One region of the Cedecea sp. NFIX57 genome, then DNA from elsewhere that is predicted to be linked to it. Evidence: predicted binding sites of a transcription regulator. Region 1 holds the regulator's gene; each other region holds the start of a gene.
What was found. The regulator CRP, encoded in region 1, controls carbon source genes, mostly activating them, when cyclic AMP is high. The targets are predictions, from matches to a motif close to ATGTGANNNNNNTCACAT.
Positions count from the first base shown of each region.

Region 2: the regulator CRP is predicted to act here: its motif matches at 2,510-2,527, upstream of yrbN (protein YrbN).
Region 3: the regulator CRP is predicted to act here: its motif matches at 3,791-3,808, upstream of udp (uridine phosphorylase).

Region 1 is NZ_FXAS01000003.1:13,312-18,984, forward strand. It holds gene B9Y90_RS02740 (hydrolase) at 1-647, shown strand, start outside; gene B9Y90_RS02745 (YheU family protein) at 649-867, shown strand; gene B9Y90_RS02750 (phosphoribulokinase) at 958-1,827, shown strand; gene B9Y90_RS02755 (OsmC family protein) at 1,864-2,268, opposite strand; gene crp (cAMP-activated global transcriptional regulator CRP) at 2,582-3,214, shown strand; gene B9Y90_RS02765 (YccS/YhfK family putative transporter) at 3,277-5,361, shown strand; gene argD (bifunctional acetylornithine/succinyldiaminopimelate transaminase) at 5,364-5,673, opposite strand, start outside.
Region 2 is NZ_FXAS01000008.1:50,583-56,255, reverse strand. It holds gene pnp (polyribonucleotide nucleotidyltransferase) at 1-1,421, shown strand, start outside; gene nlpI (lipoprotein NlpI) at 1,539-2,423, shown strand; gene yrbN (protein YrbN) at 2,534-2,611, shown strand; gene B9Y90_RS08500 (DEAD/DEAH family ATP-dependent RNA helicase) at 2,604-4,529, shown strand; gene mtr (tryptophan permease) at 4,683-5,673, shown strand, end outside.
Region 3 is NZ_FXAS01000025.1:7,400-13,072, reverse strand. It holds gene metR (HTH-type transcriptional regulator MetR) at 1-311, opposite strand, end outside; gene metE (5-methyltetrahydropteroyltriglutamate--homocysteine S-methyltransferase) at 550-2,811, shown strand; gene B9Y90_RS18975 (dienelactone hydrolase family protein) at 2,849-3,676, opposite strand; gene udp (uridine phosphorylase) at 3,931-4,692, shown strand; gene rmuC (DNA recombination protein RmuC) at 4,834-5,673, shown strand, end outside.

The DNA.
Region 1 (5,673 bases):
ACCACTCCGGCGAAACGGAAGACGGCACTTACTTCCTCGAATGGTTGAATCAGCGTTACGGTGAAGTCCCCACCGCCGCCGTTGGTTTTTCGCTGGGTGGGAATATGCTCGCCTGCCTGATGGCAAAACAGGGCGCAGCCTGCACCCTGAAAGCCGGCGTGATTGTTTCCGCCCCGTTGATGCTCGAGCAGTGTTGCTACCACATGGAACAGGGCTTCTCCCGCGTTTATCAGCATTACCTGCTGAACCTGCTGAAGAAAAATGCCGCCCGCAAGCTGAAGAGCTACCCAGGCTCGCTGCCTATCGACCTGCGCAAGCTGAAAAGCCTGCGCCGCATTCGCGAGTTCGATGACTTAATTACCTCGAAGATCCATGGCTTTGCCGACGCGCTGGACTACTATCGCCAGTGCAGCGCCATGCCGCTTTTGCCGGAAATCGCCGCTCCGACGCTGATTATCCATGCCAAAGACGACCCGTTCATGGATCACCACGTCATCCCGGACCGTGAAACGCTACCGCCCAATATCCAGTATCAGCTCACGACTTATGGCGGCCACGTTGGCTTTGTTGGCGGCACTCTGCTGCGCCCACAAATGTGGCTTGAGCAGCGTATTCCCGACTGGCTAACCCGTTTCCTGGACCATTGAAATGATCATCCCCTGGCAAGATCTCGACCCCGAAACGCTCGACAATTTGATTGAATCTTTTGTATTACGGGAAGGCACAGATTATGGTGAGCAGGAGCGCTCGCTGACGCAAAAAGTCGCCGACGTGAAGCGCCAGTTACAAAGCGGCGAGGCCGTGCTGGTTTGGTCTGAACTCCATGAAACGGTGAACATTATGCCGCGCGGGCAGTTTCGCGGCTGACCGCTAACTGGCAGGGTGATCTATACTGGCTGAAAAGTATAACAAGCAGATACAGCTCTCTTTTCCGATCCCTCACGGAGTTTTCACCCTATGTCAGCCAAACACCCGGTTATTGCGGTCACAGGTTCCAGCGGCGCCGGAACGACAACCACCAGCCTCGCTTTTCGCAAAATTTTCCAGCAGCTCAACCTGCGCGCCGCCGAAGTTGAAGGCGACAGTTTCCACCGTTATACCCGTCCGGAAATGGACATGGCTATCCGCAAGGCACGGGATGCCGGCCGCCATATTAGTTACTTTGGGCCAGAAGCCAACGATTTCGGGCTATTGGAACAAACCTTTATCGAGTACGGCCAGACCGGCAAAGGGCAATCGCGTAAATACCTGCATACCTACGATGAAGCCGTGCCGTGGAATCAGGTACCGGGAACGTTTACCCCCTGGCAGCCGCTCCCGGAGCCCACTGACGTCCTGTTTTATGAAGGTCTTCACGGCGGCGTGGTCACCCCTCAGCATAACGTCGCCGACTGCGTCGATTTATTGGTAGGCGTGGTGCCCATCGTTAACCTGGAATGGATCCAGAAACTGGTGCGCGACACCAGCGAGCGTGGGCATTCGCGGGAAGCGGTGATGGATTCCGTTGTGCGCTCCATGGATGATTACATCAACTTCATTACCCCACAATTCTCACGTACCCATATCAACTTCCAGCGCGTTCCGACGGTGGATACTTCTAACCCGTTTGCCGCCCGGGCCATTCCGTCGCTGGACGAAAGCTTCGTGGTCATTCACTTCCGCGGGCTGGACGACATCGACTTCCCTTATTTGCTGGCGATGTTGCAGGGGTCGTTTATCTCCCACATTAATACATTGGTGGTGCCGGGAGGGAAAATGGGGCTGGCGATGGAGCTGATCATGGCCCCGTTGGTGCAGAGGCTGGCGGAAGGCAGGAAAATTGCCTGATGGCGTAAGGGCGGTTTGTACACCGCCCTTTTCTACTTATGCTTCAATAAGTTCGTAGCTGTGGCTAATCTCTGCGGCTTTCTCCAGCATCAACGTCACCGAGCAATATTTCTCTGCAGTCAGCTCAACGGCGCGGGCAACCGCACTTTCTTTCAGCTCTTTACCACTCACAACAAAATGCAGATGGATGTGGGTAAACAGGCGTGGCGCTTCTTCACGACGTTCGGAAGTCAGTTTCACCTCACAATCCGTCACCTCATGACGGCCTTTTTGCAGAATCGACACCACGTCAATTGAGCTACAACCACCCGCGGCCATCAGCAGCATTTCCATCGGACTTGGCGCTTTATCCCCGGAGTTGCCGTCCATCAGAATTTGGTGGCCAGAAGCGGATTCACCGAGGAAAGTCATGCCTTCCACCCATTTAACTCTTGCCTGCATTTTACTTACTCCCGTTGAGAAAATATTCTTTCAGATTACGCGTCTACGTGAAAACTGGCAACGTAAGGCGATCCAGGTCATGCTGAAACGAGACAATACAAGACACTTACCAAAAGCTATGCTAAAACAATCCGGATGCTGCTGCGATACAGAGACGTTTATGCCGTAAGCAGAGGAAACGACTAATTACAGGCCGCAGGGTTAACCTGCCCGCCAGCTCCCAGGGCTTGGGAAAATTTCACGATTGCAACGCCAGACAAGAGGTTTCACGTCTTGTCTTTGGTAGCCAGTTTATAACAGAGGATAACCGCGCATGGTGCTTGGCAAACCGCAAACAGACCCGACTCTCGAATGGTTCTTGTCTCATTGCCACATTCATAAGTATCCGTCGAAGAGCACGCTGATTCACCAGGGTGAAAAGGCGGAGACGCTGTACTACATCGTCAAAGGCTCCGTAGCTGTTCTGATTAAAGATGAAGAAGGCAAGGAGATGATCCTTTCTTATCTGAATCAGGGTGATTTCATTGGTGAATTAGGTTTATTCGAAGAAGGTCAGGAGCGTAGCGCCTGGGTTCGTGCCAAGACCGCCTGTGAAGTAGCTGAAATTTCCTATAAAAAATTCCGTCAGCTGATTCAGGTCAACCCGGACATCCTGATGCGCCTTTCTTCCCAGATGGCACGCCGCCTGCAGGTCACCTCTGAGAAAGTCGGCAACCTCGCGTTCCTCGACGTGACCGGCCGTATCGCTCAGACGTTGCTTAACCTGGCTAAACAGCCGGATGCCATGACCCACCCGGACGGGATGCAAATCAAAATCACCCGCCAGGAAATCGGTCAGATCGTGGGCTGCTCCCGCGAAACCGTTGGCCGTATTCTGAAAATGCTGGAAGATCAGAACCTCATTTCCGCCCACGGTAAAACGATTGTCGTTTACGGCACACGTTAATTAGCCCTTATAAAGGCGTGTGGCTTCGGTAACACGCCTTTTTTGTCTCTACAATTCAGGCTATGTGGAAGAGATTAATTTACCACCCGGAAGTTAACTACGCGCTGAGGCAAACGCTGGTGCTGTGTCTTCCCGTGGCTATCGGCCTACTGCTTGGCAGCCTGCAAAACGGCCTGCTCTTCTCGTTAGTTCCCGCCTGCTGCAACATTGCCGGGCTGGACACACCGCACAAACGCTTCTTCAAACGTTTGATTATCGGCGGCAGCCTGTTCGCCCTCAGCAGCCTTATCCTGCAGCTTCTGCTGCTTTATACCCACATCCCGCTGCCGGCGATATTGATCGTCATGGCTCTGCTGCTCGGCGTCACGGCGGAAATCAGCTCACTTCACGCACGCCTGCTGCCCGCGTCGCTGATCGCCGCTATTTTTACGCTCAGCATGGCCGGGAATATGCCGATCTGGAAACCCATGGTGCTCTATATCTTCGGCACCATCTGGTACGGCGCCTTCAACTGGTTTTGGTTCCGGCTATGGCGTGAACAGCCGCTCAGAGAGTCGCTCAGCCTGTTGTATCGCCAGCTTGCAGATTACTGCGAAGCAAAATACAGCCTGCTAACCCAGCACACCGATCCGGAAAAGGCGCTGCCGCCGCTGCTTGCCCGCCAGCAAAAAGCCGTCGACCTGATAACCACCTGTTATCAGCAGTTGCATATGCTGTCCGCCAACCAGCAAAACGGCTACAAGCGCCTGTTACGTGCTTTCCAGGTCGCGCTGGATTTGCAGGAGCACATTTCGGTTAGCCTGCATCAGCCGGAAGAGGTTCAGAAGCTGGTCGAGCAGAGCCATGCGGAAGCCGTGATCCGCTGGAATGCCCAAACCATCGCCGCGCGCCTGCGCGTGCTGGCAGACGATATTCTTTATCACCGCTACCCAACGCGTTTTACCATGGACAAGCAAATCGACGCGCTGGAAAAAATCGCCCGCCAGAACCCGGACAATCCTGTGGGGCAGTTCTGCCATTACCACTTCAGCCGCATTGCCCGGGTACTGAAAACCCAGCGGCCGCTGTACGTGAGGGATTTAATGGAGGACAGGGAACGCCGTTTACCGTTTTTCCCGGCCCTGAAAAGCTATCTCTCGTTCAAATCCTCCGCTTTGCGCAGCTCCGCACGTTTAGGCGTGATGCTGACCATTGCCAGCCTGCTGGGCTCCTTCTTACACTTGCCAAAGCCGTATTGGATCCTGATGACGGTGATGTTCGTGACGCAAAACGGCTATGGTGCAACGCGGGTGCGCATCGTTCACAGGGCGGCAGGCACCATGGCAGGGCTGTGTATAGCGGGTATCACCCTGCACTTCCACGTCCCGGACAGCTACACCCTGCTGGCGATGTTAATGATTACGCTGGTGAGCTACCTGTTTATCCGCAAAAGCTACGGCTGGGCCACCATCGGTTTCACCGTCACGGCGGTATATACCCTGCAGCTCATCACCCTCAGCGCCGAGAGTTACATCATTCCCCGGCTCATAGACACCCTGCTCGGCTGCCTGATTGCCTTTGGCGGCATGATCTGGCTCTGGCCACAGTGGCAAACCGGCCTGCTGCGCCAGAACGCCCACGACGCATTGGAGGCGGATCAGGACGCTATTCGGCTGATATTAAGCAACGATCCGGAGCCCACCCCGCTGGCCTGGCAGCGTATGCGGGTCAACCAGGCGCACAACGCGCTGTTCAACTCGCTCAATCAGGCGATGCAAGAGCCAGGATTTAACTCTCACTACCTGGCAGACATGAAACTCTGGGTGACGCACAGCCAGTTCATCGTCGAGCATATCAACGCCATGACCACACTGGCGCGCGAGCACAACATGCTGACGCCGGACCTGGCGCAAAAGTATCTGCAGTCTTGTGAAATTGGGTTACAGCGCTGCCAGCAAAGGCTGGAGTATGACGGGCCTGGGGGGTCGAACGACGCCAATATTCTGGAACCGGATACGCTGCCCACGGGGCCGTTAAGCACCATGGAGCAGCATTTACAGCGGATTATTGGCCATCTGAACACCATGCATACCATCTCATCGGTAGCCTGGCGCCAGCGGCCTCATCATGGGATCTGGCTGAGCCGCCGCCTGCGGCGCTCGGGTTAGTTTTACCCCGCCACCACGTGGGCAACGGCTTTGGCGAAGCGCTGCATCCCTTCCTGGATATCCGCGTCCTCGACAATAAGCGAAGGCGCGAAGCGCATAACATCCGGCCCGGCGTTCAACACCATCACACCTTCTGTCGCGCCCGCATAGAGAAACTCGCGGGCGCGCCCTTTGTACTTCTCGTTAAGCTCTGCGCCAATCAACAGTCCCATGCCGCGAATGTCGCTGAACAGATCAAACTGTGCGTTTATCTTTTGCAGTTGCTCGACGAAAAGCTGACGTTTGGCTGCTACGCCTTTAAGGACTTCTGGC
Region 2 (5,673 bases), on a different contig from region 1:
CTGTGAACGAAGCGCTGAATGCGCGCGTTGCCGCACTGGCTGAATCCCGCCTGAGCGATGCTTACCGCATCACTGAGAAGCAAGAGCGTTATGCCCAGGTTGACGTCATCAAAGCTGACGTTATCGCGACGCTGACCGCAGAAGACGAATCTCTGGATGCTGGCGAACTGTCTGACATTCTGCACGCTATCGAGAAAAACGTTGTTCGTAGCCGTATTCTGGCAGGCGAGCTGCGCATCGATGGCCGTGAGAAAGACATGATTCGTGGCCTGGACGTTCGTACTGGCGTTCTGCCGCGTACTCACGGTTCTGCACTGTTCACCCGTGGTGAAACTCAGGCGCTGGTTACCGCAACGCTGGGTACCGCACGTGACGCACAGACGCTGGACGAGCTGATGGGCGAGCGCACTGACAGCTTCCTGTTCCACTACAACTTCCCTCCGTACTCCGTAGGCGAGACCGGGATGGTAGGTTCGCCTAAGCGTCGTGAAATTGGTCACGGCCGTCTGGCGAAGCGTGGCGTTCTGGCCGTTATGCCAGAAGCTGATAAATTCCCGTACACCGTTCGTGTGGTTTCTGAAATCACCGAATCTAACGGTTCTTCTTCCATGGCCTCCGTGTGTGGTGCTTCTCTGGCACTGATGGATGCAGGTGTGCCAATCAAAGCCGCCGTTGCGGGTATCGCAATGGGCCTGGTGAAAGAAGGCGACAACTTCGTGGTTCTGTCCGACATTCTGGGTGACGAAGATCACCTGGGCGACATGGACTTCAAAGTAGCCGGTAGCCGTGAAGGTATCTCTGCGCTGCAGATGGATATCAAAATCGAAGGTATCACCCGCGAAATCATGCAGGTGGCTCTGAACCAGGCTAAGGGTGCGCGTCTGCACATTCTGGGCGTGATGGAACAGGCTATCGATGCACCTCGTGGCGATATCTCTGAGTTCGCACCACGTATTCACACCATCAAAATCAACCCAGACAAGATCAAAGACGTGATCGGTAAGGGTGGGGCTGTGATTCGTGCGCTGACCGAAGAAACCGGCACCACCATCGAAATCGAAGATGACGGTACCGTTAAAATCGCAGCGACCGACGGTGACAAAGCGAAACACGCTATCCGTCGTATCGAAGAGATCACCGCGGAAATCGAAGTGGGCCGTATCTATAACGGTAAAGTCACTCGTATCGTTGATTTCGGTGCGTTTGTTGCTATCGGCGGCGGTAAAGAAGGTCTGGTTCACATCTCTCAAATCGCTGATAAGCGCGTAGAGAAAGTGACTGACTATCTGCAGATGGGTCAGGAAGTTCCGGTGAAAGTACTGGAAGTTGACCGTCAGGGCCGCGTCCGTTTAAGCATTAAAGAAGCAACCGAGCAGTCTCCGGCAGAAGGTGCAGCACCAGCCGCGCCAGAAGCTGAGTAAGGTTTGCCAATTAAGCTCTCCATGGTGACATGGAGAGCTGTTTGTTACGGGACAGGATGTCTCGTTTGCAGCCGGGGGACAGGACGTTCATCCATTTGTTGTCTTCGGGAGTAGGAAATGAAGCCTTTTTTGCGCTGGTGTTTCGTTGCGACAGCTATCACGCTGGCCGGATGCAGCAACTCTGCCTGGCGTAAGAACGAAGTATTAGCGGTGCCATTGCAGCCTACGCTGCAGCAGGAAGTGATTCTGGCACGCATGGAACAAATACTTGCCAGTCGGGCTTTAACCGATGACGAACGCGCACAGCTTTTATATGAGCGCGGAGTGTTGTATGATAGCCTCGGTCTGAGGGCTCTGGCGCGGAATGATTTTTCACAAGCGCTGGCCATCCGTCCCGATATGCCTGAAGTATTCAATTACTTAGGCATTTATTTAACGCAGGCAGGCAATTTTGATGCTGCCTATGAAGCGTTTGATTCTGTACTTGAGCTTGATCCAACTTACAACTACGCGCACTTAAATCGCGGTATCGCCCTCTATTACGGTGGTCGTTATCGTTTAGCGCAAGATGATCTGCTGGCGTTTTATCAAGACGATCCCAACGATCCTTTCCGTAGCCTGTGGCTCTATATTGCTGAACGCAATTTAGACGAAAAACAGGCCAAAGTGGCGCTACAACAGCGTCTCGAGAAATCGGATAGAGAGCAATGGGGATGGAATATTGTCGAGTTCTACCTGGGCAACATTAGCGAAAAAGAGCTAATGGAACGCCTCAAGGCGGACGCAACGGATAACACCTCGCTCGCTGAGCATCTCAGTGAAACCAACTTCTATTTAGGTAAGTACTACCTAAGTCTGGGGGATAAGGACAGCGCCAAGGCACTGTTCAAGTTAGCGGTTGCTAACAACGTACACAACTACGTTGAGCATCGTTATGCATTGTTGGAATTAGCGCTCTTGGGCCAGGAGCATGACGACCTGGCAGAATCGGACCAGCAATAGCTGACGAACAACGATCGTCCCATAAACTTTTTAACTAAAGTCATCACCTTCACGGGTGAGGGCGTTTTTGTTCGTTAATCAATCAAATTTGAGCCGGTTCACACTTTTCAATGAAAATTGCAGATCAATTTCACGATGAGTTACGTAGACTGGCCGCCATCAACGAGGCACATGTACTACATGACTGATATCATCGAAACTACTTTTTCTGATCTGGGGCTGCATGCCTCTATCATTCAGGCCCTGAACGATCTGGGCTACGAAAAGCCATCACCAATTCAGGCTGAGTGTATCCCACACCTGCTGAATGGCCGTGACGTTCTGGGTATGGCCCAGACTGGTAGCGGTAAAACTGCAGCGTTTTCCCTGCCGCTGCTGAACAACCTCGATCCTGAGCTGAAAGCACCACAAATTCTGGTGCTGGCCCCGACCCGCGAACTGGCGGTTCAGGTTGCTGAAGCCATGACGGATTTCTCTAAACACATGCACGGCGTGAACGTTGTGGCCCTTTACGGCGGCCAGCGTTATGACGTGCAGCTGCGCGCTCTGCGTCAGGGACCTCAGATTGTTGTGGGTACCCCAGGGCGTCTGCTTGACCACCTGAAACGCGGTACCCTGAACCTGTCCGGCCTGAAAGGTCTGGTGCTGGATGAAGCGGATGAAATGCTGCGTATGGGCTTCATCGAAGACGTTGAAACCATCATGGCGCAGATCCCGGCCGAACATCAGACCGCGCTGTTCTCTGCTACTATGCCGGAAGCGATTCGTCGCATTACCCGTCGCTTCATGAAAGATCCTCAGGAAGTGCGTATTCAGTCCAGCGTAACTACTCGCCCGGACATCAGCCAGAGCTTCTGGTCTGTTTATGGCATGCGTAAAAACGAAGCGCTGGTTCGTTTCCTGGAAGCAGAAGATTTTGATGCGGCGATCATTTTCGTTCGTACCAAAAACGCGACCCTGGAAGTGGCTGAAGCGCTGGAGCGTAGCGGTTACAACAGCGCCGCGCTGAACGGGGACATGAACCAGGCGCTGCGTGAGCAGACCCTGGAGCGCCTGAAAGATGGTCGTCTGGACATCCTGATCGCCACCGACGTTGCGGCCCGTGGCCTGGACGTGGAGCGTATCAGCCTGGTTGTTAACTACGACATCCCGATGGACTCCGAGTCTTACGTTCACCGTATCGGCCGTACCGGTCGTGCTGGCCGTGCTGGCCGTGCGCTGCTGTTCGTTGAGAACCGTGAGCGTCGCCTGCTGCGCAACATCGAACGCACCATGAAGCTGACGATTCCTGAAGTAGAACTGCCAAACGCAGATCTGCTGGGTGAGCGTCGTCTGGCTAAATTCGCCGCTAAAGTTCAGCAGCAGCTGGAAAGCAGCGATCTGGATCTGTACCGTGGCCTGCTGGCTAAAATTCAGCCTTCTGCTGAAGAAGAGCTGGACATCGAAACGCTGGCTGCAGCACTGCTGAAAATGGCTCAGGGTGAACGTCCTCTGATCCTGCCACCAGATGCACCGATGCGCCCACGTCGCGAATTCAAAGAGCGTGACGATCGCTTCGAACGTCGTGGCGACCGTAATGATCGTGGCCCGCGCGGCGACCGTCCAGAGCGTGGTGGTGAAGATCGTCCACGTCGTGAGCGTCGTGATGCTGGCGATATGGAACTGTACCGCATCGAAGTGGGCCGTGATGATGGCGTTGAAGTTCGTCACATCGTTGGCGCTATCGCTAATGAAGGCGACATCAGCAGCCGTTACATCGGTAACATCAAGCTGTTCGGGACTCACTCCACCATCGAGCTGCCGAAAGGCATGCCAGGTGAAGTACTGCAGCACTTTACCCGTACTCGTATTCTGAACAAGCCGATGAATATGCAGCTGTTGGGTGACGCACAGCCTCGTCCAGAGCGCAGCGGCGAACGCCGTGGCGGTCGTGACGGTGGTCGTGGCTTCGGCGGCGAGCGTCGTGAAGGCGGTCGTGGTCCACGTCGCGAAGGCGCTGGGGCAGGTGCAGGCCGTAGCTTCAGCGGTGAACGCCGTGAAGGTGGCCGTGGCCCGCGTCGTGAAGACGGAGCTGCAACCGCTCGTCGTCGCTTCGGTGATGCATAATTGACCTATAATCTGCCGTATTATTTTTAAACGGCAGTGATAAAAGCCCCGGTTATTGCAATCGGGTTTTTTTTTATCCCTTTTGTACTCATGTACTGGTACAATGAGCCACATAAGACAATTTCGTCGTGCTCAGTTTTTCAGGGATTCGATATGACAACGTTAACCGCCCCCGGCACAAAGCCTTCGTTAATAGGCGGGGTAATGATCATCGGTGGGACTATCATTGGCGCAGGGATGTTTTCGCTCCCGGTGGTGATGTCAGGAGCCTGGTTCTTTTGGTCACTGGCTGCGCTGGTCTTTACCTGGTTCTGTATGCTGCATTCCGGGCTGATGATCCTGGAGGCGAACCTGAACTACCGCATCGGCTCCAGCTTCGACACCATCACAAAAGATCTTCTGGGGCGCGGCTGGAACGCGATCAACGGCCTGTCGATTGCGTTTGTGCTTTATATCCTGACCTACGCCTATATTTCGGCCAGCGGCTCCATCCTGCACCATACGTTTTCGGAGATGTCGCTGGACGTGCCGGCTCGTCTGGCGGGGCTGGTCTTTGCGCTGGCTGTGGCGTTTATCGTCTGGCTGAGTACCAAAGCGGTTAGCCGCATGACGGCCATTGTACTTGGCGCAAAAGTCATTACTTTCTTCCTGACCTTCGGCAGCCTGCTTGGGCATGTCACACCAACCACGCTATTTAACGTGGCGGAGAGCAATGCGTCCTACACGCCCTATTTATTAATGACGCTGCCGTTCTGCCTGGCCTCTTTCGGCTATCACGGCAATGTGCCTAGCCTGATGAAGTATTACGGCAAAGATCCTCACACCATTATTCGCTGCCTGATTTACGGCACGCTGATGGCGCTGGGGCTGTATACCATCTGGCTGCTGGGAACGATGGGGAATATTCCACGCCCTGAGTTTATTGGCATCGCGGAGAAGGGCGGCAACATTGACGTACTGGTGCAGGCGCTGAGCGGCGTGCTCAACAGCCGAAGCCTGGACCTGTTACTGGTGGTGTTCTCGAACTTTGCGGTAGCGAGTTCATTCCTCGGCGTCACTCTGGGGCTGTTCGATTACCTGGCGGATCTGTTTGGGTTTGATGATTCCGCTATGGGGCGTTTGAAAACGGCGCTGCTGACCTTTG
Region 3 (5,673 bases), on a different contig from region 1:
AGCCACTGAATACAGCTGTGGCACTCAATTGCAATGCGCAGCCGGGTCTGGTGCGGCTCATTGCAGGCCTGCAGGGCACGGCCAATCTGCGGCAACACTTGTTCCGCCAGCTGCAGCAGGATCTCCCCCTGCGGCGTAAAGCGAAGTGGCTGACTTTTACGGATAAACAGGCGGAAGCCGAGCCGCTGCTCCAGATCGCTGAACTGGTGAGAGAGGGCCGACTGAGTCTGATGCAGGGCGGCAGCAGCGGCGGCCAGCGAACCGCTGTGTCGTAACGCTTGCAGCGTCCGCAGGTGTTTAATCTCGATCATGAAAGTCCTTCACTTCGGCATGAACAAATTGCGCTTGAGGATTATACAGTACCTGCTGATTATAGAAGTGTAAACATCTGGACGTCTAAATCCAGCGTCTTTCGAATTTATGGCGCGTTGGTTTCACTCACTTACACCGGTCACTTACTTATGTAAGCGCCCGGTGATAAGCGAGCTTACCGCCTTCCCTAAATCCGAAATCCATCTGGATTAAGCTTATAAATAAAGAGGCGATAATATGACAATCCATAATCACACCCTGGGGTTCCCTCGCGTCGGCCTTAAGCGCGAGTTGAAAAAAGCACAGGAAAGCTACTGGGCAGGGAATACCTCCCGCGAAGAATTACTGGCGGTTGGCCGCGAACTGCGTGCCCGCCACTGGGACCAACAAAAACAAGCTGGCGTCGAATTACTGCCGGTAGGCGATTTCGCCTGGTACGACCATGTTCTGACCACCAGCCTGCTGCTCGGTAACGTACCGGCTCGTCATCAGAACAAAGACGGCAGCGTCGATATCGATACGCTGTTTCGCATCGGCCGTGGCCGTGCACCAACTGGTGAGCCTGCCGCCGCCGCAGAAATGACCAAATGGTTCAATACCAACTACCACTACATGGTGCCGGAATTTACTAAGGGGCAGCAGTTCAAACTGACCTGGACGCAGCTGCTGGAAGAAGTCGACGAGGCACTTGCGTTGGGCCATAAGGTGAAACCTGTCCTGCTTGGGCCAGTGACTTACCTGTGGCTGGGCAAAGTGAAAGGTGAACAGTTTGATCGCCTGGGCCTGTTGAAAGATATTTTGCCGGTCTACCAGCAGGTGCTGGCCGAATTGGCGAAGCGTGGCGTTGAGTGGGTACAAATCGATGAGCCTGCGCTGGTGCTGGAGCTGCCAAAAGCATGGCTGGATGCCTTCAAACCCGCTTACGACGCGCTGACCGGCCAGGTGAAGCTGCTGCTTACCACCTACTTCGAAGGCGTAGGGCCAAACCTGAACACCATCACCGCGCTGCCGGTGCAGGGTCTGCACGTTGATTTTGTGCATGGCAAAGATGACGTGAATGACATCCATAAGAAACTGCCTGCAAACTGGCTGCTGTCTGCAGGTGTTATCAATGGTCGTAACGTCTGGCGTGCCGATCTGACGGAGAAATATGCTCAGTTAAAAGATCTGGTGGGTAAACGTGAATTGTGGGTGGCATCTTCCTGCTCCCTGCTGCACAGCCCAATCGATCTGAGCGTAGAAACTCGTCTGGATGCCGAAGTGAAAAGCTGGTTTGCTTTTGCTCTGCAGAAGTGTGCCGAGCTGTCTCTGCTGACTGAAGCGTTAAACAGCGGGAATACCGCAAAAATTGCTGAATGGAGCGCACCGATTCAGGCTCGTCGCCAGTCCAAACGTGTGCACAATGCCGCTGTCAGCGAACGTCTGGCTAAAATTACCGCCCAGGATAGCCAGCGCCAGAATGCTTACACTGCCCGTGCAGCAGCCCAGCGTGAACGTTTCAACCTGCCAGCCTGGCCAACAACGACCATCGGCTCCTTCCCGCAAACAACTGAAATTCGCGGCCTGCGCCTGGACTTCAAAAAAGGCAAGCTGGACGCCAACAACTATCGCACCGGTATCGCCGAACATATTAAACAGGCGATTGCAGAACAGGAACGTCTGGGCCTTGATGTACTGGTTCATGGCGAAGCCGAGCGTAACGACATGGTCGAGTATTTCGGCGAGCATCTGGACGGCTTCGTCTTTACTCAAAACGGCTGGGTGCAGAGCTACGGCTCCCGCTGCGTGAAGCCACCGATTGTTATCGGTGATATCAGTCGCCCGGAGCCGATCACCGTTGAGTGGGCCAAATACGCGCAGTCCCTGACCGACAAACCGGTTAAAGGCATGCTGACCGGTCCGGTCACGATTCTTTGCTGGTCCTTCCCGCGTGAAGATGTTTCCCGAGAGACTATCGCGAAGCAGATTGCGCTGGCCTTGCGTGACGAAGTAGCGGATCTGGAAGCCGCAGGTATCGGTATCATCCAGATTGATGAACCCGCTCTGCGTGAAGGTTTGCCGCTGCGCCAGTCTGACTGGCAGGCTTATCTGGAGTGGGGCGTGGAAGCCTTCCGTCTGAACGCCGCCGTGGTGCGAGATGACACCCAAATCCACACCCACATGTGCTACTGCGAGTTCAACGACATCATGGACTCCATTGCGGCGCTGGATGCGGACGTGATCACCATCGAAACTTCCCGTTCCGATATGGATCTGCTGGAGGCGTTTAAAGAGTTCGAGTACCCGAATGAAATCGGGCCGGGGGTATACGACATCCACTCTCCAAACGTTCCGGATGTGCAATGGATTGAAGCCCTGCTCAAGAAAGCGGCGGAATCCGTTCCGGCAGAGCGCTTGTGGGTTAACCCTGACTGCGGCCTGAAAACCCGTGGCTGGCCGGAAACCCGTGCGGCGCTGGCAAACATGGTACAAGCGGCTCAGAATCTGCGCACTGCTTGATGCTAAGAGTAAAGGGGGCTTTTCGCCCCCTTTCTTATTACTTCCTCACGCCATAGCGTTTAAACCACGCCAGCATTCTTTCCCAACCATCTTTGGCCGACTCTTCATGGTAGCTCGGGCGATAATCTGCGTTAAAAGCATGCCCGGCTTCCGGGTAAACAATGATTTCCGCATTGGCATTGGCCGCTCTTAGTGCCTGGCGCATGGTCTCAACGCTTTCCTGAGAGATCCCGGTATCCTGGCCACCATACAGGCCTAGCACTGGCGCATTAAGATTGACGGCGATATCTACCGGGTGGTGATGAGAGTTCAACGTCTTTTCACCTGTCAGCTTGCCGTACCAGGCGACGGCCGCTTTGAGCTGTGGATTGTGTGCCGCATAAAGCCAGGCGATTCGCCCGCCCCAGCAAAAACCGGTGACCATCAGGCGGTGCGCGTCGCCGCCGTTGCGTGAAGCCCAACTTGCCACATGGTCAAGATCGCCCAGCACCTGGTTGTCCGGTACTTTTGAGACCAGGCCGCTTAACAACGTGGGAATATCGGCGAAGTCACCCGGTTCGCCCTGGCGAAAATAGAGCTCCGGGGCAATGGCCAGGTAGCCTTCAAGCGCCAGCCGGCGACAGAGATCGCGGATATGTTCGTGTACGCCAAAAATCTCCTGAATGACAATAACGACCGGCAGCGGGCCATCGGCATTTTTGGGCCTGGCGTGGTAAGCCGGCATATTGTCGCCCTGGCTTGGAATTGACGTTTCCCCAGAAAGAATAGCGTCGTCCGGCGTTAGCAAAGCGGTGGGGGCGATGGGTGAGGCCGCCGGTGCGAAACCTTCGCCCGGTGTGTTATGTGTTGTTTGCTTTTGTTTCATGGTTTTCTCCGAACCAGCATTAGCGCAGTGTGATAACTATAGCCAGGATTAGTAGCAAATCTGGCGGGCAAAAAACGCCGTCAAAGTTCAAAAAATAGCCCGATCGACACTTAATTGTGATGCTGATCGCATATGAGCATACAAATAATGTAATTTGTTTCATTCAAAGTGAGCGTCATCACGAAATTATGCTCAGGGGTTCTGTAAAGTGTCGCTTTGCTTCTCCTGAAACCTACTCAACAGAGGAGTCTGTTATGTCCAAGTCTGATGTTTTCCATCTCGGCCTCACTAAAAATGACCTGCAAGGGGCTACGCTTGCCATCGTCCCAGGCGATCCTGAGCGTGTGGAAAAAATCGCCGCGCTGATGGACAAGCCGGTTAAGCTGGCTTCCCACCGTGAATTCACTTCCTGGCGCGCCGAACTCGACGGCAAGCCGGTTATCATCTGTTCTACCGGTATCGGCGGCCCATCGACCTCTATTGCTGTTGAAGAACTGGCGCAGCTTGGCATCCGTACTTTCCTGCGCGTCGGGACGACCGGGGCGATTCAGCCGAACATCAACGTGGGCGATGTGCTTGTGACCACCGCCTCCGTTCGCCTTGATGGTGCCAGCCTGCACTTCGCGCCTATGGAATACCCGGCTGTGGCAGACTTCGCATGTACCACTGCGCTGGTTGAAGCGGCAAAAGCCGTGGGCGCAACGACGCACATCGGCGTGACCGCATCCTCCGACACCTTCTACCCTGGGCAGGAGCGTTACGACACGCTGTCCGGCCGCGTAGTTAGCCGCTTCAAAGGCTCAATGAAAGAGTGGCAGGAAATGGGCGTGATGAACTATGAAATGGAATCCGCCACGCTGCTGACCATGTGTTCAAGCCAGGGCCTGCGTGCGGGTATGGTTGCTGGAGTAATCGTGAACCGTACTCAGCAAGAGATCCCTAATGCGGAAACCATGAAGAAAACGGAAAGCCACGCGGTGAAAATCGTGGTCGAGGCGGCGCGTCGCCTGCTGTAGTTTTGCTTTTCCGTTCATAAGGCCGGCGCTCGCCGGCTTTTTTTATGCTTTGCGCACTCCCTTCCGGAAAATCCCTTTTCATCTGGACATTTATACAGCAGAATTTTATTTTGCCGATGTTGATATCGTTTTGGGGGATGCATGGATATTTCACTGTTGTTTGGGCTGGGCATCGGGCTGGTGGGCTTGCTGACCGGCTGGCTTATCGCCAGTCTGCGTGCGGCACAGCGGCTGTCGGCTTTACATGAAGAACAGCGTGAAATCTACGGTGAGCTTACAGCCGCGCGGCAGGAGCTTCAGCAAAACCAGCACTGGCGGGAAGAGTGCGACCAGCTTAACCGTGAAGTCCGCACCCAAATGGAAATTAACAGCGGGCAGGAAGCAGATATCCGTGAATTAACCACATTGCTGGAGCAAACGCGGCTCAATGCTGAAGACAAGCACCGTCAAATGCTCAATAGCGAGCAGCGCCTGAATGAGCAGTTTGAGAATCTGGCCCACCGTATTTTTGAGCAAAGCGGGCGCAAAGTTGAAGAGCAGAACCGCCAAAGCCTGAACATGTTGCTCTCTCCACTTCGTGAGCAGCTCGATGGTTTCCGTCGCCAGGTCCAGGAAAGTTTTGGTCAGGAGGCCCGTGAACGCCATACGCTGACGCACGAAATCCGTAACCTGCAGCAGCTCAATGCACAAATGGCGCAAGAGGCGCTCAATCTCACCAAAGCGCTAAAGGGCGACAACAAAACCCAGGGTAACTGGGGGGAAGTGGTGTTAACTCGGGTACTGGAAGCTTCTGGCCTGCGTGAAGGCCATGAGTATCAGACTCAGGTGAATATCCAGCTCGAAAATAACAGCCGCATGCAGCCGGATGTTATCGTTCGCCTGCCGCAGGGCAAAGACGTTGTTATTGATGCAAAAATGACGCTGGTGGCCTACGAGCGTTACTTCAATGGTGAAGATGAACTCACGCGTGAAAGTGCGCTG